3 regions of the Streptomyces sp. NPDC059582 genome follow, and region 1 is predicted to be linked to each of the others. Evidence: riboswitches for the same ligand, from Rfam matches in the RefSeq annotation. Region 1 holds a riboswitch; each other region holds the start of a gene.

The links. A riboswitch is a leader RNA that binds a small molecule or an ion and turns the genes downstream of it on or off. The one in region 1 is predicted to bind cyclic di-AMP.
Region 2: another riboswitch for cyclic di-AMP. It lies ahead of ACFV0T_RS13245 (transglycosylase SLT domain-containing protein); the one in region 1 lies ahead of ACFV0T_RS27480 (M23 family metallopeptidase).
Region 3: another riboswitch for cyclic di-AMP. It lies ahead of ACFV0T_RS31455 (transglycosylase family protein); the one in region 1 lies ahead of ACFV0T_RS27480 (M23 family metallopeptidase).

The regions. Positions count from the first base shown of each region.
Region 1 covers NZ_JBHWCC010000036.1:69,120-75,149, forward strand. Annotated here, with positions in the region: gene ACFV0T_RS27470 (M16 family metallopeptidase) at 1-307, shown strand, start outside; gene ACFV0T_RS27475 (M16 family metallopeptidase) at 304-1,707, shown strand; cyclic di-AMP (ydaO/yuaA leader) riboswitch at 1,918-2,081, shown strand; gene ACFV0T_RS27480 (M23 family metallopeptidase) at 2,094-2,846, shown strand; gene ACFV0T_RS27485 (GntR family transcriptional regulator) at 3,034-3,729, shown strand; gene ACFV0T_RS27490 (HPr family phosphocarrier protein) at 3,994-4,275, opposite strand; gene ACFV0T_RS27495 (GNAT family N-acetyltransferase) at 4,454-6,030, shown strand, end outside.
Region 2 covers NZ_JBHWCC010000011.1:162,947-168,976, forward strand. Annotated here, with positions in the region: gene ACFV0T_RS13235 (FAD-dependent oxidoreductase) at 1-589, shown strand, start outside; gene ACFV0T_RS13240 (HAD family hydrolase) at 733-1,539, shown strand; gene ACFV0T_RS13245 (transglycosylase SLT domain-containing protein) at 1,549-2,028, opposite strand; cyclic di-AMP (ydaO/yuaA leader) riboswitch at 2,032-2,209, opposite strand; gene ACFV0T_RS13250 (polyprenyl synthetase family protein) at 3,138-4,148, shown strand; gene ACFV0T_RS13255 (CHRD domain-containing protein) at 4,492-5,508, shown strand; gene ACFV0T_RS13260 (outer membrane lipoprotein carrier protein LolA) at 5,915-6,030, shown strand, end outside.
Region 3 covers NZ_JBHWCC010000046.1:44,354-50,383, forward strand. Annotated here, with positions in the region: gene ACFV0T_RS31435 (exopolyphosphatase) at 1-700, opposite strand, end outside; gene ACFV0T_RS31440 (DUF501 domain-containing protein) at 697-1,368, opposite strand; gene ACFV0T_RS31445 (septum formation initiator family protein) at 1,388-1,864, opposite strand; gene eno (phosphopyruvate hydratase) at 1,978-3,264, opposite strand; gene ACFV0T_RS31455 (transglycosylase family protein) at 3,576-4,253, opposite strand; cyclic di-AMP (ydaO/yuaA leader) riboswitch at 4,257-4,425, opposite strand; gene ACFV0T_RS31460 (transglycosylase family protein) at 4,691-5,608, opposite strand; gene ACFV0T_RS31465 (cytochrome P450) at 5,753-6,030, opposite strand, start outside.

The DNA of each region.
Region 1 (6,030 bases):
GGAGCGCGAGTGGCTGGACCGGCTCGGCACGGTGGCCGGCCGCGCCGACGAACTGTGCCGCTACGCGGTCCTGTTCGGCGACCCGCAGCTCGCGCTCACCGCCGTCCAGCGGGTGCTGGACGTGACGGCCGAGGAGGTCCAGGAGGTCGCCAAGGCCCGCCTGCGCCCCGACAACCGGGCGGTGCTCGTCTACGAGCCGACCGCCCCCGAGGCCCTGGACGACGCCGAGGCCGCGGAGAGCACCGAAGACCCGGAGTCCGCGGCGACCGTGGAAGCCACCGACGCAACCGAGGAGGCGGCCCAGTGACCGAGCTCGCCACGATGGAGTTCCACCCCCAGCCCCGGCCGGGCGAGGCCAGGCCCTGGGCCTTCCCGGCGCCCGAGCGCGGCACCCTGGACAACGGGCTGACCGTTCTGCGCTGCCACCGCCCCGGCCAGCAGGTCGTCGCCGTCGAGGTCCTCCTCGACGCGCCACTGGACGCCGAGCCGGCCGGCCTCGACGGTGTGGGCACGATCATGGCGCGAGCCTTCTCGGAGGGCACCGACAAGCTCTCCGCCGAGGAGTTCGCCGCCGAGCTGGAGCGCTGCGGCGCCACTCTCGACGCGCACGCCGACCACCCCGGCGTACGGCTGAGCCTCGAAGTCCCGGTCTCGCGCCTGGAGAAGGGGCTCAGCCTGCTCTCCGACGCCCTCCGGGCGCCCGCGTTCGCGGACAGCGAGGTCGAGCGGCTGGTGCGCAACCGGCTCGACGAGATCCCGCACGAGCTGGCCAACCCCGGCCGCCGTGCCGCCAAGGAGCTCTCCAAGGAGCTGTTCCCGGCGACCTCGCGCATGTCCCGCCCGCGCCAGGGCACCGAGGAGACGGTCACGCAGATCGACTCCGCGGCCGTGCGTGCCTTCTACGACCGGCATGTCCGCCCCGCCACGGCCACCACCGTGGTCGTCGGCGACCTCGCCGGCCTCGACCTGGACGAGCTCCTCGGCGACACCCTGGGCGCCTGGAAGGGCACCTCGGCCGCGCCCCGCCCCGTGCCGCCGGTGAGCGCCGACGACACCGGCCGCGTGGTCATCGTGGACCGACCCGGCGCCGTCCAGACGCAGCTGCTGATCGGCCGCACCGGCGCCGACCGGCACGACCGGGTGTGGCCCGCCCAGGTGCTCGGCACGTACTGCCTCGGTGGCACCCTCACCTCCCGGCTGGACCGCGTCCTGCGGGAGGAGAAGGGCTACACCTACGGGGTGCGCGCCTTCGGGCAGGTGCTCAGGTCGGGGGCCCCCACCTCCTCCGGAGGGGCCACGGGCGCCGCGATGCTCGCCATCAGCGGCTCCGTGGACACCCCGAACACCGGTCCCGCCCTGGAGGACCTGTGGACCGTGCTGCGCACGCTCGCCGCGGAGGGGCTGACCGACGCGGAGCGTGACGTCGCCGTGCAGAACCTCGTCGGGGTGGCGCCGCTGAAGTACGAGACCGCGGCGGCCGTCGCGGCCACGCTGGCCGACCAGGTCGAGCAGCACCTGCCCGACGACTACCAGGCGACGCTGTACCAGCAGCTCGCCGCGACCGGCACCGTGGAGGCCACCGCGGCAGTCGTGAACGCCTTCCCGGTGGACCGTCTGGTGACCATCCTCGTCGGGGACGCGGCGCAGATCAGGGAGCCCGTGGAGGCCCTCGGCATCGGTGAAGTCACGGTCGTGTCCGCCGAGTAGGGGCAACGCGAAGGCACGCGCGCGGGGGCCCTGGTGACTGATGAGTCACCAGGGCCCCACCATGTCCGGAGAATGTCCGAATTGGGGGAGAGCTGCCTGTCTGCCCTGTGGGATGCGCTACAAAAGCCGCGATCCGTTTGAGGATCGAAAGACGGCGCCCGTACGGTCATGCGGTCTGTTCGTCAGGCAGTGCGCCGCACCCGCGGCAGCGGACAGTCATCGCCGAGTCCCCGTACGGCGCGAGCCAGGGGAGCCGGGGACCCATGCAGTCCCTGGGGTGAATCGGACGCCCGCGCGTGCCGCGAGGGGGTCCGTAGGAGACCTTCCTGCTCCGAACCCGTCAGCTAACCCGGTAGGCGAGAGGGAAGGAAAGGACCAGCCACTACATGGCGTTCATGTGCGCCCCCGGGAAGCACCGTCGTCCCGGCCGGATGAAGCGCACCAGCGCTCAGGCAGCCGGCATCGCGGCCCTCGCCACCACCGGCGTCATCGGTACCCTCGCGGCCCCTGCGCTCGCCGCCGAGAACTCCGTCGAACAGACCGGCCTCACCCCGGTCATCACCATCCGCGACTCGGTCGCCGAGCAGATCGACGCCCAGGCCACGGCCCAGAGGCAGGCCGCCGAGGAGAAGGCGGCCCAGGAGGCCGCCCGCGAGAAGGCCGCGGCGAGGGCCAAGGCGGAGCACGCGGCAAAGGCGCGCGCCGCCCGCGAGGCCGAGCGCAAGCGCCTCAACACCTTCGTGGCGCCGATCGCCCACTCCTACGTCTCCACCGGCTACCTCAGCGGTGGCTCGCTCTGGTCCTCCGGCAGCCACACCGGCATCGACTTCCACGCCGCCGGTGGCACCTCCGTCCACACGGTCGGCTACGGCACCGTCGTCGAGGCCGGCTGGGGCGGGGCGTACGGCAACCAGGTGGTGATCAGGATGAACGACGGCACGTACACCCAGTACGGTCACCTGTCGTCCATCGGCGTCTCCGTGGGTCAGAGGCTGGTCACGGGCCAGCAGATCGGCGTCTCCGGCGCGACCGGGAACACCACCGGCCCGCACCTGCACTTCGAGGCCCGGACCACCCCAGAATACGGCTCGGACATCGACCCGGTCGCCTACCTCCGCAAGCATGGTGTGAACGTCTGACAACAGACGGCGCGACATACCGAGGCCCCGGCTCCCGAGCCGGGGCTTTCGGCCTTTCGGAGGCCTTCCTGTCCAAAAAATATCCTTGGATTCCGGCCGCCCGTCGGAAATTACGCCTGATTGCCATAGAGTCGCAGAACGCACGTCACTCGGCGACGTTTCACGGGCATTAAGGCGGAGGTCGGTCATGCGTATTCCGGCGCACTCGGTATGCACGGCGATCCGGGACGACATCGTGGCCGGTGTCTACGAGCGCGGCGGCCGGCTCACCGAGGAACTCCTCGCGCGCCGCTACGGTGTCTCGCGCGTCCCGGTCCGGGAGGCCCTGCGCACCCTGGAGGCGGAGGGCTTCGTGGTGACCCGCCGGCACGCGGGCGCGTGCGTCGCGGAACCGACCGAGCAGGAGGCCTCCGACCTGCTGGAGATGCGCGTGCTCCTGGAGCCGCTCGGCGCGTCCCGGGCCGCCCAGCGGCGGACCGAGGCCCACCTGAAGGTGCTGCGCGGCCTGGTCCGCCTGGGTCAGGAGCGGGCCAGGCGGGGCAACAGCGAGGATCTGCGCTCCCTGGGCGGCTGGTTCCACGAGACGCTCGCCCAGGCGTCCGGCAGCCAAGCCCTGACCTCGACGCTCACCCAGCTGCGGCACAAGATCGCCTGGATGTACTCGATAGAGGCGCCGGCCGATCCCGTGGAGTCGTGGGCCGAGCACGGCGCGATCGTGGACGCGGTGGCCCGCGGTGACGCCGAACGAGCGCGGGGGATCACGGCGCTGCACACCGAGCGAGCGAGTTCCGCGCACCGCCTGCGGTTCACCGGGGCGGGGGAGCGCGCCGACCGCGTGAGGACTTCGCAACACCCCGTAAACATGACGAGCCTGCGGCATTAACAAAGGCACCGTATACAAAGAAGCGGTATTCGGCGGAGGCGCATTTCCCCTGCCCTTATTCTCGTGCGCCGGTAATTTCCGGCCGCACGTCTTTCGTATGCTCGCGGGATGGTCTCCGGGCACTCCCGGCAATTCCGGTGGAGCGGGTGAAGCGAAAGCGAGCGGAAACGGTGGAGCCGCGCCGACCGGAAAGGTCGACGCGGCTCCACCGCGTGCTGTGAGCACTGCTGTGAGAAGTGCGAAGAGCAGTGCCGAAGGCGATGCTCAGACGGTCTCGGGGAGCTCCTCGAGACCCTCGGCGACCAGCTTCGCCAGACGTTCGAGCGCGGCGTCCGCGCCCTCGGCGTCGGAGGCGAGGACGATCTCCTCGCCGCCCTGGGCGCCCAGGCCGAGAACGGCCAGCATGGAGGCCGCGTTGACGGGGTTGCCGTCGGCCTTGGCGATCGTGACCGGGACGCCTGTGGCCGTGGCGGCTCGGACGAAGATGGAGGCGGGACGGGCGTGGAGGCCCTCGGCCCAGCCGACGTTGACGCGGCGCTCAGCCATGTGATGCTGCCCTTCAGTACTCAGGGTTGTCTAGACCAGTGTTCCACATCGGAATATGTGCCCGGAGCGGTCCTGCGTCCCGTCCCGGGAAGGTCGTCGGATCGCGGCCTCGATCCGACGTCCGTCCTCCACAGACTGCCTCGCGCCGTTGTCCTGCGCGAGCCGTACTCTGGGGCGCATGCAGAACCCGGCGGACCGGCAGGACCGGCACGAGTACCCCGCCCACTGGGAGGCGGACGTGGTACTGCGCGACGGTGGCACCGCGCGCATCCGGCCCATCACCGTCGACGACGCCGACCGCCTGGTCAGCTTCTACGAGCAGGTCTCGGACGAGTCGAAGTACTACCGCTTCTTCGCGCCGTACCCGCGGCTGTCCGCCAAGGACGTCCACCGCTTCACACACCACGACTTCGTGGACAGGGTGGGACTCGCGGCCACGATCGGCGGCGAGTTCATCGCCACCGTACGGTACGACCGCATCGGCGCCGACGGCATGCCCGCCTCCGTGCCGGCCGACGAGGCCGAGGTCGCTTTCCTGGTGCAGGACGCGCACCAGGGGAGGGGCGTCGCCTCCGCCCTCCTCGAACACGTCGCGGCCGTCGCGCGTGAGCGGGGCATCCGCCGCTTCGCCGCCGAGGTGCTCCCCGCGAACTCCAAGATGATCAAGGTGTTCACGGACGCCGGCTACACCCAGAAGCGCAGCTTCGAGGACGGCGTCGTACGCCTGGAGTTCGACCTCGAACCCACGGAACGCTCGCTCGCCGTGCAGCGCGCGCGGGAGCAGCGCGCCGAGGCGCGGTCGGTACGGCGGCTGCTCGTGCCGGGGTCCGTCGCGGTGGTCGGCGTCGGCCGTGCCCCGGGCGGGGTGGGCCGCGGCATCCTCGACAACATCCGGCAGGCCGGATTCACCGGAAGCCTCCACGCCGTGAACGAGGCACTCCCCGAGGAACAGAAGGAACTCGGTGGCGTGCCCGCCCATCGCTCGGTGCGGGACATCGAGGGGCCGGTCGACCTCGTGGTCGTCGCCGTGCCGACCGAGCGCGTGCCCGACGTCGTCACCGAGTGCGGCGAGCACGGAGTGCAGGGACTCGTCGTGGTCTCCGCGGGGTACGCCGAGAGTGGCCCCGAGGGACGCGAGCGCCAGCGTGAACTCGTGCGCCGCGCGCGCGTGTACGGGATGCGCATCATCGGCCCGAACGCCTTCGGGATCATCAACACCTCCCCGGACGTGCGGCTGAACGCCTCGCTGGCCCCCGAGATGCCGCGGCCCGGACGCATCGGACTGTTCGCGCAGTCCGGCGCCATCGGCATCGCCCTGCTGTCGCGACTGCACCGGCGCGGCGGAGGGGTCACCGGGGTCACCGGCGTGTCCACCTTCGTCTCGTCCGGCAACCGCGCGGACGTCTCCGGCAACGACGTCCTTCAGTACTGGTACGACGACCCGGACACCGACGTCGCGCTGATGTACCTGGAGTCCATCGGCAACCCGCGCAAGTTCACCCGCCTCGCACGGCGGACGGCCGCGGCGAAACCGCTGGTCGTCGTGCAGGGTGCCGGTTCCGCTCCCCAGGGGCACGCCGTCCGGGCGACCCGGCTGCCGCACGCGACCGTGTCGGTGCTGCTGCGGCAGGCCGGCGTCATCCGCGTCGGCACCATCACCGAACTGGTGGACACCGGACTGCTGCTCGCGCGCCAGCCGCTGCCGGCCGGTCCACGCGTGGCGATCCTCGGCAACTCCGAGTCCCTGGGCGTACT
Region 2 (6,030 bases), on a different contig from region 1:
GGTGCGCGTCGTCTCGCGCGGCCGCGGCCGGGTGGCCTTCGGCGCACCTCCGTGGGACCAGCCGAAGCTGCGCCCCGAGTCCCCCTTCGGCCGGGCCTGGTCGCTGTGGGCGCTCAGCTACTACCCGCACCCCTATCGCTACCTCCCGGCCCAGACCCGCCACTACCTGGTCCGCCGGGTCCTCGGCCCGCTCGGCGCATGGTGGCTGCGCGACCGCTTCGAGGGCAAGGTGCAGGTCAGCGAGGTCGCGCGGATAGTAGGGGCGGCCGCGGCGGACGACCGTACGACGCTGACGGTCGCCCCACACGCGGGTGGCACCCGGCAGCTGTCCGCCGACCACGTCATCGCGGCGACCGGATACCGGGTGGACATAGCCGCGATGGACTTCCTCGGCCATGAGCTGCGCACCGCGCTCGCGGTGAGCCGGGGCACTCCGAAGCTCGGCGCGGGCTATGTGTCGTCCGTGCCCGGTCTGTACTTCACCGGCCTCCCGGCGGCGGCTTCGTACGGCCCGGTGATGCGCTTCGTGTGCGGTACGGAGTTCGCGTCCCCGCGGCTGGCGAAGCACCTGGCGGCGGCGCACGGCTGAGGAGGGGCCGGAAAGGAGTCTCTGACCATTTCGCTCACCAACATGTTCAACCGCGTCAACACCACCATCAAGGAGCCCGCGCGCACTACTTGGGGCTGAAACGGGGGTGAGTCGTGGGGGCGCGGTGTCCGTATTCTCTGATCATGGCCGCTCCCCTCGCATTCTCACTCATCGCCACCGACCTGGACGGAACGCTGCTGCGCGGCGACGACACGTTCTCCGACCGGTCCCTCGCCGCGCTGGCGCGGGTGGTGGACGCCGGTGCCCGGCATCTCGTGGTGACCGGGCGCCCGGCCCCGAGGGTGCGGCCGCTGCTCGACGAGCTGCGCTGCACCGGGCTCGCGGTGTGCGGGCAGGGCGCGCAGTTGTACGACGCCGGCGCGGACCGGCTGCTGTGGTCGGTCACTCTCGACCGGGAGCTGGCCGAGACCGCCCTCGGCAAGATCGAGGCCGAGGTCGGGCAGGTGTACGCGGCGGTGGACCAGGACGGGGTCGACGGCCTCACGCTGATCGAACCCGGCTATCTGATGCCCCACCCGACCCTGCCCGCGGTGCGGGTCGGACGGCGCGACGACCTGTGGTGCGACCCCATCAGCAAGGTCCTGTTGCGCCATCCCGCCCTGTCCGACGACGAGTTGGCGGCGACAGCGCGATCCGTGGTGGGGTCGCTGGCGACGGTCACCATGTCGGGTCCGGGGACCGTCGAGCTCCAGCCGTGCGGTGTCACCAAGGCGACCGGCCTGGCGCTGGCCGCCGAGCACCTCGGCCTGGGTGCCGAACGGGCCCTCGCCTTCGGCGACATGCCCAACGACATCCCCATGTTCGACTCGGCCGCCCACGGGGTGGCGATGGCCAACGCCCACCCCGAGCTCAAGGCGGTGGCCGACGAGATCACCTTGTCGAACGAGGACGACGGGGTCGCCGTCGTCCTCGAGAGACTCTTTCCGTGATCGGACCGGTCAGTACGCGCTGAACACGTTGTCGATCGAGCCGTACCGCTTGGCGGCGTAGTTGCAGGCGGCCGTGATGTTCGCGACCGGGTCGTAGATGTCGAACGACGTGCCTGCCACGTGGTACGCGGCGAACGTGGGGTCGATGACCTGGAGCAGGCCCTTGGACGGTATGCCCTTGACCGCGTTGGAGTCCCAGAGGTTGATGGCGCGCGGGTTGCCGGAGGACTCGCGGATCACGTTGCGGTAGATCCCCTTGTAGGTGCCGGGGATCTTGTGCTTCGCCATGACGGAGAGGGACTGCCGGATCCAGCCGTCGAGGTTCTTGTTGTACGTGGCTGCGGTCACGGGCTTGGAGGTCACGGACGTGGTGGCCGCGGAGGCGCAGGTCGCGCCGAGGAGGGGGAGAGCGAGTACGGCGGCGCCGGTGCCGGCGACGGCGAGCGTGCGGACGAAACGGGCGCGACGAGTCTGACCGATAGCGAGCATGTCGAGGTTCCTCTCCGGCGCCTGCGAGGTGAGCTGTCGGGCTCGGGCGGGGAGGTGCCCGGTCGTAGCGCCCTTCGGCGATGCGACTTAGCCCCTAGCCGTTCCGGTGCGATGTCCGAACCGGCGGCTTGCCTGGGTTCCCCCGCTCCTGCCGTACGAATGAGTTCGTCGATGGTGGTGAAGGGCGGCGGCAGGATTAGGCGTCCGCCCGATTGCCCGGAACGTATGCGAGAGCACATGTCCGAAACAAGTACCGAATTCACATCTCACACCGATTGACCTTGGTCTGAGGCATATGGAGTGCTTGATCCTTTGCGGTTGCCAAGGGTCAAATCGCTTGCGGCAGAAGGGCGGTGGGGTGGGGGGTGGATATTCCCCCATCTAGGGTCGAGTGACCCAATTCACGCACTCTGGGGGGCTGGATCATTTGCCGACAAGAGGGATTCATTAATTAATCGTGGCAAATCGGACATCGGTGTTGAGGTGGCCCCTTTATCTTGGATTAGTCCGATTTGGTCGGTATTGATCGGGGTGGGTGTGGAGTGCCGGCACCCGTCCCCTCCGTCGCCTCGACCCTCTCCGCCTTCGCTGTCCTCTGTGGAGGGTGGCTTCGGTGGCTCCGATGGTTCCGGTGGCGTCGGTGGCGTCGGTGGTTCCGGTGGTCGCCGCCGGGGCGTCGCTGTCGGGGGGCGACTTTGTTGGGGTGTCGCACCTGCGCGTACGGGGGCGCCGCGCGGGCGCGGATGAGCGGGTGCCTTCGGCCGGTCAGGTGACGGTGTGCGGCGATCCGTTGCGCCGGGTCGGATGTCGTCCCGTGTCGGTGCTGACCTGGGCGAGGTCCGCCCGGGGCGGCGTGGTGCGGGGCGCGGGGCGGGGATCCTTGCTTTCTGGTGCGCCGACAGTTCCCGTCGTACCGGCGGGAATCCGATGCGGTGTGCCCATGTCGTCCGATCGGCGACATACCGGGCGTGATCCGGTACCGCCTGGCCTGTAACCGTGGGGGCTATCGGTGATCGAAACGTGACCGGATACGCTGACTTGAGTGAGGGCAGCGACCTATCGACAAACCGTGTAAGCGCCAGTAGACACCAGCAGACAGGAGACCCCTCGTGACCGTCGTCGGGCCGTTCGGGCTGAGCGTGCGGGACCAGGCTCTGGAAGCCGATGTCCAGGCCGGATTGGCGGCTGTCGAGGAAGGCTTGCTCGAGGCCACCAAGAGCGAGGTCCCCTTCATCACGGAGGCCGCGCAGCATCTGGTGCGGGCGGGCGGGAAGCGCTTCCGGCCGTTGCTCGTGATGCTCGCGGCGCAGTTCGGGGACCGGCATGCGCCGGGGATCGTGCCGTCGGCGGTGGTCGTGGAACTGACCCACCTCGCCACGCTGTACCACGACGACGTCATGGACGAGGCCGAGGTGCGGCGCGGGGTGGACAGCGCGAACACCCGCTGGGGCAACTCGGTCGCGGTCCTCACCGGTGACTTCCTGTTCGCGCGGGCCTCGCACATCCTGGCCGACCTCGGGCCGGAGGCGGTGCGGGTGCAGGCGGAGGCGTTCGAGCGGCTCGTGACCGGGCAGATCCTGGAGACGGCGGGGCCGCAGGACGGTCGGGATCCGGTCGAGCACTACCTCGACGTGCTGGGTGGCAAGACCGGGTCGCTGGTGGCGGTGGCGTGCCGGTTCGGGGCGATGATGTCCGGGGCGGACGAGACGGTCGTGGACGTGCTGACGCAGTACGGGGAGCGGCTCGGGGTCGCCTTCCAGCTGGCCGACGACGTGCTCGACATCGCGTCGGACTCCCACGAGTCCGGGAAGACGCCCGGGACGGATCTGCGCGAGGGCATCCCCACGCTTCCGGTGCTGCGGCTGCGGGAGCGGGCGGCACGGCTGGGGCTGGCGGAGGATGTCGCTCTGTGCGAGCTGCTGGACTCCGACCTGAGTGATGACGCGCGGCTGGCGGAGGCGTTGGGTGCGCTGCGGGCGCATCCTGCGCTGGAGCAGGCGCGGCGGGACACCGTGCGGTATGCGGAGGATGCGCGGGCCGCGTTGGCGCCGTTGCGGGAGTGTGGAGCGAAGCGGGCGCTGGTGGAGTTGTGTGATGCGGTGGTGCATCGGGCGGGGTAGGGGAGTTTGCCCACCCACCCACCCACCCGCCCACCCGTCCGACTCGATTGGTGGGAAGTGACCCCCGTTCCGGGGCTCCGCCCCGGACCCCGGCGGGACTCCGTCCCCTGCGCCCCACCGGGACTCCGGCTCCGCGTGCCGGCGTTCCCGGACTCCGGCGTCCCGGCTGCCCGGCAGGGCGCTCCTGCGTCATCCCGCTCCGTCCCGTCCCTGCCCCGCAGTACACCCTCCCATGTGACCCACCTCACAAACCTGGACTGAGTCCAATCTGAGATCCGCTCCGTACTCATGCCCAGAAGCTGACGCAGGGGGCGTTGGCTGGGATACGGGGAGAAGTCGCGTCATGGGTGTGAACGGGACGTTTTCGAAGCGTCGTAAGAGTCTGATCGTCACCGCTGTCGCGGTGGCCGCCGTCGGTGGGGTCGCGGCCGCGGTCATTCCGGCTTTCGCCGCCGGGGGGCGAGGTGCCGACCACGCGGGCCACGTCGGCGACGGTGTGGTCACGCAGAGTGGAAGCCTCGGCGGGGGAACCGTCCTCGCCGCGAGTCTCCGGGGGGCCGGTGAGGTGCCCGTCGCGGGTGGGCCGGCCGTCGGGGACAAGGACGGGGCCGCGCTGGAGTTCATCAGGATCAAGGGCGACAAGGTGTCCGTGGCCGTGACCTGGCGCGGTACCGGCAGGCCGACCCTCCTGCACATCCACCAGGGCGCCAAGGGTGTCAACGGTGGCGTCAAGGTCGACTTCGGCAAGCTGCTCGACGGCGGTAGCGGCAGGGGCAAAGGCAAGGGCCACAGTGTGGTCGGCACCGTCAGGGTCAAGGACGCGGGGCTGCTCAGCGCGCTGAAGGCCGATCCCGGCGCGTTCTACGCCAACCTGCACACCGCCGAGTTCCCCGGCGGAGCCGTCCGTGGCCAGCTGCACAAGGTCACCACGGCCGCCTTCGACTTCCGTGACGCGCTGGACAACTTCCAGGCGTCCGTCGTCAAGGGCAGGCAGATCTACGAGTGCAAGCCCGCCGAGGGTGGCGGTCACGCCTTCGCCCAGCGGGACGTCAGCGCCGTGCTCGGCGGCCGTATCGCACACTCGTTCGTGCGGCCCAACTCCGGTACCCCGCAGTGGGTGGCACGGGACGGCAGCGCGGTCACCGGGACGCTGATCAGCAAGACCCCGAACGGTGACGGCAACATTCCCGAGCTGGACCTCCGGGCCACCCGGTCCGGCAAGCACCACGGGCTGCTCGCCGGCACCACGGAGATCCTGCGGCTGAACACCGTCGGCGGAGTCGCCCCCGCGGGCTCCTGTGCCCCGGGCACCGTCGTCGGCGTGCCGTACCAGGCGGACTACGTGTTCCTGCAGCACTGACCTCTCGAAGGCCGACCTCTCCAAGGCCGACCCCTCGAAGAGCGACCCCTCGAAGACCGACCCCTCGAAGACCGACCTCTCGAAGACCGACCTCTCGAAGACCGACCTCTCGAAGACCGAAGGCCGGCCTTTCGAAGAGTCGCCGAACGAACACCGAACGAGTGCGGCGCCGCCCCGACCCCTACGGGTCGGGCGAGGTGCCGCACCCTCGTGTCATACCCCAGCAGTACGTGGAGTTGAGCCCGCGGTCTGACGCTTACCGGGGACCGATTTGGTCAGATGGACACCACGGAAAACTCCACTCCTCACCGATTCGGGTGAGAATGGCGGCTCAGGGTGGAATCAGCGGGACGCGCCGAGACGGACAGCCGCCGCCGACGACGGAGGTAAGGCACACATGGCACCGATGGCACCGTACGAATCCGACGACAGCACGAACGGCACGACCACGACCGCCGCGGAGGCCGGCGAGCCGCGCAGCGGGCGGCGTGCGGCCGCTCGGTACGTCGTCCCGGTCGCGGT
Region 3 (6,030 bases), on a different contig from region 1:
ACGCGGGCAGTTCCTGCGCGATCGCCGACACGGTGGTGACGGAGCCGGCCAGGCCGACCAGGGTGTGCGCCTCCCGCAGCGGGACCGTCTGCTCCGCGAGGTCGAGGGCCGCCTCGATGTCGGCGCGCATGGCCGCGATCTGCTCCTCGGTGGGCGGGTCGGTGACGACCCCGTCCCGGACCAGGTGCCGCTCGGTCATCCGTACGCAGCCGATGTCGACCGAGCGTGCGGCGCGCACCGTGGCGTCGCCGACGACGAACTCGGTGGAGCCGCCGCCGATGTCCACGACCAGGTAGGGCCGGGCGAGGTCGTCGCGCCCGGTCAGTTCGCGGGTGGCGCCGGTGAAGGAGAACTCGGCCTCCTGGTCGCCGGAGATGACCTCCGGCTCGACACCGAGGATGTCCAGCACCCCGCGCACGAAGTCGTCGCGGTTCTCGGCGTCCCGGGAGGCGGAGGTGGCGACGAAGCGGAGGCGCTCGGCGCCGTGCTCCTTGACGACCTCCGCGTACGCGCGACAGGCGGCGAAGGTGCGCTCCAGCGCCTCGGGGGCCAGCCGGCCGGTGCGGTCCACGCCCTGGCCGAGCCGGACGATGGTCATCCGCCGGTCCAGGTCGACGAGTTCGCCCGTCTCCGGGTCGGCGTCGGCCACGAGGAGCCGGATGGAGTTCGTACCGCAGTCGACTGCGGCCACCCGGGTCACTGGTCGGCCTCCCCGGACTCGGCGGACCGGGCAGGCTCGACGGAGTCGGCGGGCTTCGCGGACTCGGCACCCTCGGCGGCCCTGAACGCGAAGTGGCCGGCGTCGGCGCCCTCGCCGCTCGTCTCGACCTGCCGTCCCGCGCCGGACGGCGGCACGGCCGGGGTCACACAGGCACCCTTGCTCCACCACTGCGGCAGCATCGCGAGCGCCTCGTCGCCGAGCGGGTTCACGCCCGGTCCGGCCGCCAGCGAGTGCGCGACCAGCACATGCAGGCACTTCACCCGGTCCGGCATCCCGCCGGCGCTCGGGAAGCCCGTCAGCTCCTCGATCTCGTCCCGCCGGCGGATGTAGTCCTCGTGCGCCGCACGGTACGCGTCGGCCAGCTCCGGGTCGGTCTCCAGCCGGGCCGTCATCTCCTTCATCACGCCGTTCGCCTCCAGCGTGCCGATCGCCCCGGAGGCCTTGGGGCACGTCAGGTAGTACAGCGTCGGGAAGGGCGTGCCGTCGGGCAGGCGGGGCGCCGTCTCGACGACGTCCGGCTGTCCGCACGGGCACCGGTGCGCGATGGCGCGCAGCCCGCGCGGCGGCCGCCCGAGCTGCTGCTTGAAGGCCTCGACGTCCGCGTCGGTGGGCTCGGTGCGCGGGGTGGGCGGCGGGGGCGTTTCCATGCCTGTCTTTTCTATCCGTTCACTGGTCGGAGGCGTCGGACTTGTCGACTCCGTCCCAGACGTTCGAGTACCAGGGGCGGTGGGCCGCTCCCAGGGGGGCGCGCGACTGCTTGACCGCGTCCGGGTCGATCACCACGTAGCCGGTCTCCCCGGGCATCACGTAGTGCAGCCGCTGCCGGATCTGCTGCTCGGCGTACGCGTCGTCCTGCCAGCGTGCCTTGAGGTCGCGCAGTTGCTCCACGCGCTCGCTGGCCTGCTGCTGCCGACGCTTCATGTCGGCGATCTCGGCGCGCTGGGAGACGTACTGCCTTATGGGATAGGCGAGGGCCACGATCAGCGAGCACAGGACGAGGGCGAGCAGCGCGGCCCGGCCGGTGAGCCGGGAGCGGCGGGCCTGGCGTCTGGTCTGGGAGCGGTAGACCCGCGCCGCCGTCTGCTCGCCGAGCAGCCGCAGCCTGGTCGTGGTGGAGAAACGGTCCCGGTCCTTCACGGCCATCTGGCTCTCCGCCTCCCCTTCACACCCGTCACACGCGCGTACGTCCCCGGACACGGTACGGGACCGAGTACGGGGACGTACGTACGACTGGCTCAGGCTTGACCCTGTACGGCTCAGCCCTTGAAGCGCGGGAAGGCGCTGCGGCCGGCGTACACCGCGGCGTCGTCGAGGATCTCCTCGATGCGCAGCAGCTGGTTGTACTTGGCGACGCGGTCCGAGCGGGCCGGGGCGCCGGTCTTGATCTGACCGCAGTTCACGGCGACCGCGAGGTCGGCGATGGTGACGTCCTCGGTCTCGCCGGAGCGGTGCGACATCATGCACTTGAAGCCGTTGCGCTGGGCCATCTCGACGGCGTCCAGGGTCTCGGTCAGCGAACCGATCTGGTTCACCTTGACGAGCAGGGCGTTCGCGGAGCCCTCCTCGATGCCGCGGGCCAGGCGCTCCGGGTTGGTGACGAAGAGGTCGTCGCCGACGATCTGGACCTTGTCGCCCAGCTTGTCGGTGATGACCTTCCAGCCGGCCCAGTCGTCCTCGTACAGCGGGTCCTCGATGGAGACGAGCGGGTACGCGGAGACGAGCTCCTCGTAGTACTCGGTCATCTCGGCGGCCGAGCGGGACTTGCCCTCGAACTCGTACTTGCCGTCCTTGTAGAACTCGGACGCGGCGACGTCGAGCGCGAGCGCGATCTGCTCGCCGGGGACGTAACCGGCCTGCTTGATGGCCTCGACGATGAGGTCGAGGGCGGCGCGGTTGGAGTCCAGGTTCGGGGCGAAGCCGCCCTCGTCGCCGAGACCGGTCGACAGACCCCTGGTCTTCAGCACCTTCTTGAGGGTGTGGTAGACCTCGGCGCCCCAGCGCAGCGCCTCGGAGAACGACTCCGCGCCGATCGGGGCGATCATGAACTCCTGGATGTCCACGTTGGAGTCGGCGTGCGAGCCGCCGTTCAGGATGTTCATCATCGGAACGGGCAGCAGGTGCGCGTTCGGGCCGCCCAGGTAACGGAACAGCGGCAGGTCGCTGGCCTCGGAGGCGGCGTGCGCGACGGCGAGGGAGACGCCGAGGATGGCGTTGGCGCCCAGCGAGCCCTTGTTGTCGGTGGCGTCCAGGTCGAACATCGCCTGGTCGATCAGGCGCTGCTCGGTGGCGTCGTAACCGACGAGCTCCGGGCCGATCTGCTCGATGACGGCGAGGACGGCCTTCTCGACACCCTTGCCCTGGTAACGGTTGGGGTCACCGTCACGGAGCTCGATGGCCTCGAAGGCACCCGTGGAGGCGCCGGACGGAACGGCGGCACGACCCGTGCTGCCGTCGTCGAGGCCGACCTCGACCTCGACCGTGGGGTTGCCTCGGGAGTCCAGGATTTCCCGGGCTACGACGACGTCGATGGACGGCACGAGCATCTCCTTCTGGGATGTGACGCGAGCTACGCCGGGCCGTAGGCCCGGTCGGGCGCGGGCCTGTGGTGGCCCCGCGGGACTGAGCCTAACCGTCTCCGGGCGATCGGCCAGCCTCCGACCGCCCCGAGCGCGGAACCGAGAGTAAATTGTTTCCGAACGGAACAAAGCCGGTTCACAAAAATCCCCGCTCCGGTGCGTACGGGGGAACACGCACCGGAGCGGGGAGCCCGTGGGGACGGGGGCGGCCTTCAGAGAGCCTCCACTAATGGGAGACACGGACAGGGGAGCGCCGCGGTTCAGCTACGAGCCGGGCGTCACTTCAGGTGCAGCTGCTGACCCGGGTAGATGAAGTCGGCGTCGGCGACGATGCCCTTGTTCAGCTTGAACAGCGCCGGCCAGCCGCCCTTCACCTGGTGCTTCACGGCGATGGCGCTGAGGGTGTCGCCCTTGACGACCTTGTACTCGCCGTCACCCTTCTTGACCTTCTTGCCGGTCGGGGTGGTGACGGTCTTCGGGGCGGCCGGGCGCGCGGCGGAGCGGGAGGCGGCCTGCTTGTCGGTGGAGCGGGTGGTGGTCTTGGCGGGCTTGCTCGGCGTACCGGCGGAGCCGCCGGTGTAGGCGGCACCGGACAGACCCTTGCCGCAGGTCGGCCAGGCGCCCTTGCCCTGCGCGGCGAGGACCTTCTCGGCGACGGTGATCTGCTGGGCCTTGGAGGCCTTGTCGGCGGTGGCCGCGTACTGCGTGCCGCCGTAGGCGGCCCAGGTGGAGGCGGAGAACTGCACGCCGCCGTAGTAGCCGTTACCGGTGTTGATGGACCAGTTGCCGCCGGACTCGCACTGGGCCACGGCGTCCCACTGGGAGGCGGTGGCGGCGGAGGCGCTGCCGACCGCCATCAGCGGAGCGGCGACGGCTACACCGGTGACACCGGCCAGCGCGGCGACCCGGGTGGCCTTGGACGGACGACGGTGCTTGCCCTTGCCGGAAAACAGCATGCTTGATCCCCTCACCGACGCCTGCGAGGTGAGCTGTCGGGTTCGAGCCGGTTGAGTTGCCCGGCCGCGTCCCTCACGGGACACGGCTTCACCCCGAGCCGGAACCAGCTTCAACTGCTGGGCCCGGCACCTACCTTGGGTCCCCCGCTCCTGCCTACGGCGCTTGACGCGACGACTGTTCCCGGACGGCCGCTGGCAGGACTCGGCGTTGCGGCAGCCGGTGCCCGCGGTGGCGAGCGGTCACGACCGTAGACACGGGATCCGCCGAATTCCAAAGACGATCAGGGCCTCTGAGACTCATCCCACACTTTCACCAAAACGGACATTTAACGGCGAACCAGGGCGTCAACTCCCGCCGCTTTTCGCCCGTTTAGGCACCGACTCGTCGGCTCTGACCAGCAGTCGGCCCACCGGCCGTGCGTGGCACGAGGGTCGGCCTACGAGCCTGCCGTGGCGTAGGCGGTCGAAGCGTGCCGCCCGACGAAGGAGAAGGCGTCGGCCGCGTCCGCCGCTTGCTCGTCGGCGCTGCCGCCGCGATGGCGGCCGGTGCCCGACGCGTCGGCGGCCGGCGCGCCCGTATCGGCGGCCGGCGCGCCAGTGTCGACGCTCAGCGCGCCCGTGTCGACGAGGCCCGAAGAACCGATGGCCTGCCGGGAGTTGTCCGAGTCGCCGCCCCTGGCCCCGTCCGTGGACGAACCGGCACCGCGTCCCGCGTCATCCGCACCGGAGTCAGACGCCCCATCGGACCCGGCAGCTCCCGTCGCACCCGAAGAGGGAGTGGAAGAGGACGGTTCACCGGAAGGCAGGATCGAGGGAACGCCGGTGGCCTCACCGGAAGGCTGGGCCGACGGGCCGCCGGACGCCTCGCCGGAAGAGCCGGACAGACCGAGCGAGTCGGACAGTGAGGGCGAATCGGAGGAGTCGGACGATCCGCCCGAGGAGTCGCCCAGTACACCCGTGTCGATGTTCGCCGACACGGAGTCCTTGGCCAGCCCCGAGAGCAGTCCGCACGTGGACCAGGCCTCGACACCCTGGTCGGCGAGGACCTTCTCGGCGACGGCTATCTGCTGGGAACGGCTGGCCAGGTCGGCTCTGGAGGCGTAGTCGAGACCGCCGTACCGCTCCCAGTCGTCCTGGCTGAGGTGAAGGCCGCCGTAGTACCCGTTGCCGGTGTCGGCGCTCCAGGAGCCGCCGGTCTCGCACTGCGCGACCTGATCCCAGGTGCTGCTCTCCGCCGCGCTCGCGCCGGTGGCGGCGAGGAGCGGGATGGCGATGGCGGAGCCGGTCACTCCGGCCGCGACGAGCAGGGCCGGAGCCTGACGGGGGCGACGATGACGACCGTTCCCGGAGAGCATGCGGAGACCTTTCGCGCGACAGAGGTGAGCGGCACGGTGAGTGAGGCTGAGGGCCGTGCTGATGGCTGAACGTATCGGCAGACGATCACTTGTCACAAGTTAATGCCGCGTAGATCACGTGAAGATCACATTGTTGAACGCGTGTCATCTTTGCGCGGAGGACTCCGCGGTGAACTCCACGGGCAGGGTCCGCAGTCCACGCATGATGAGCCCGCCACGCCATCTCAGCTCGGCCGGATCCGCCCCGAGCCGCAGATCGGGGAGCCGGGTGAGGAGCGTGGCGAGCGCGGTCCGCCCCTCCAGCCGGGCCAGCGGCGCGCCCAGGCAGTAGTGGATGCCGTGGCCGTATCCGAGGTGCTGGTTGTCGCGGCGGGAGAGGTCCAGCACGTCCGGATCGGCGAACCGCTCCGGATCCCGGTCCG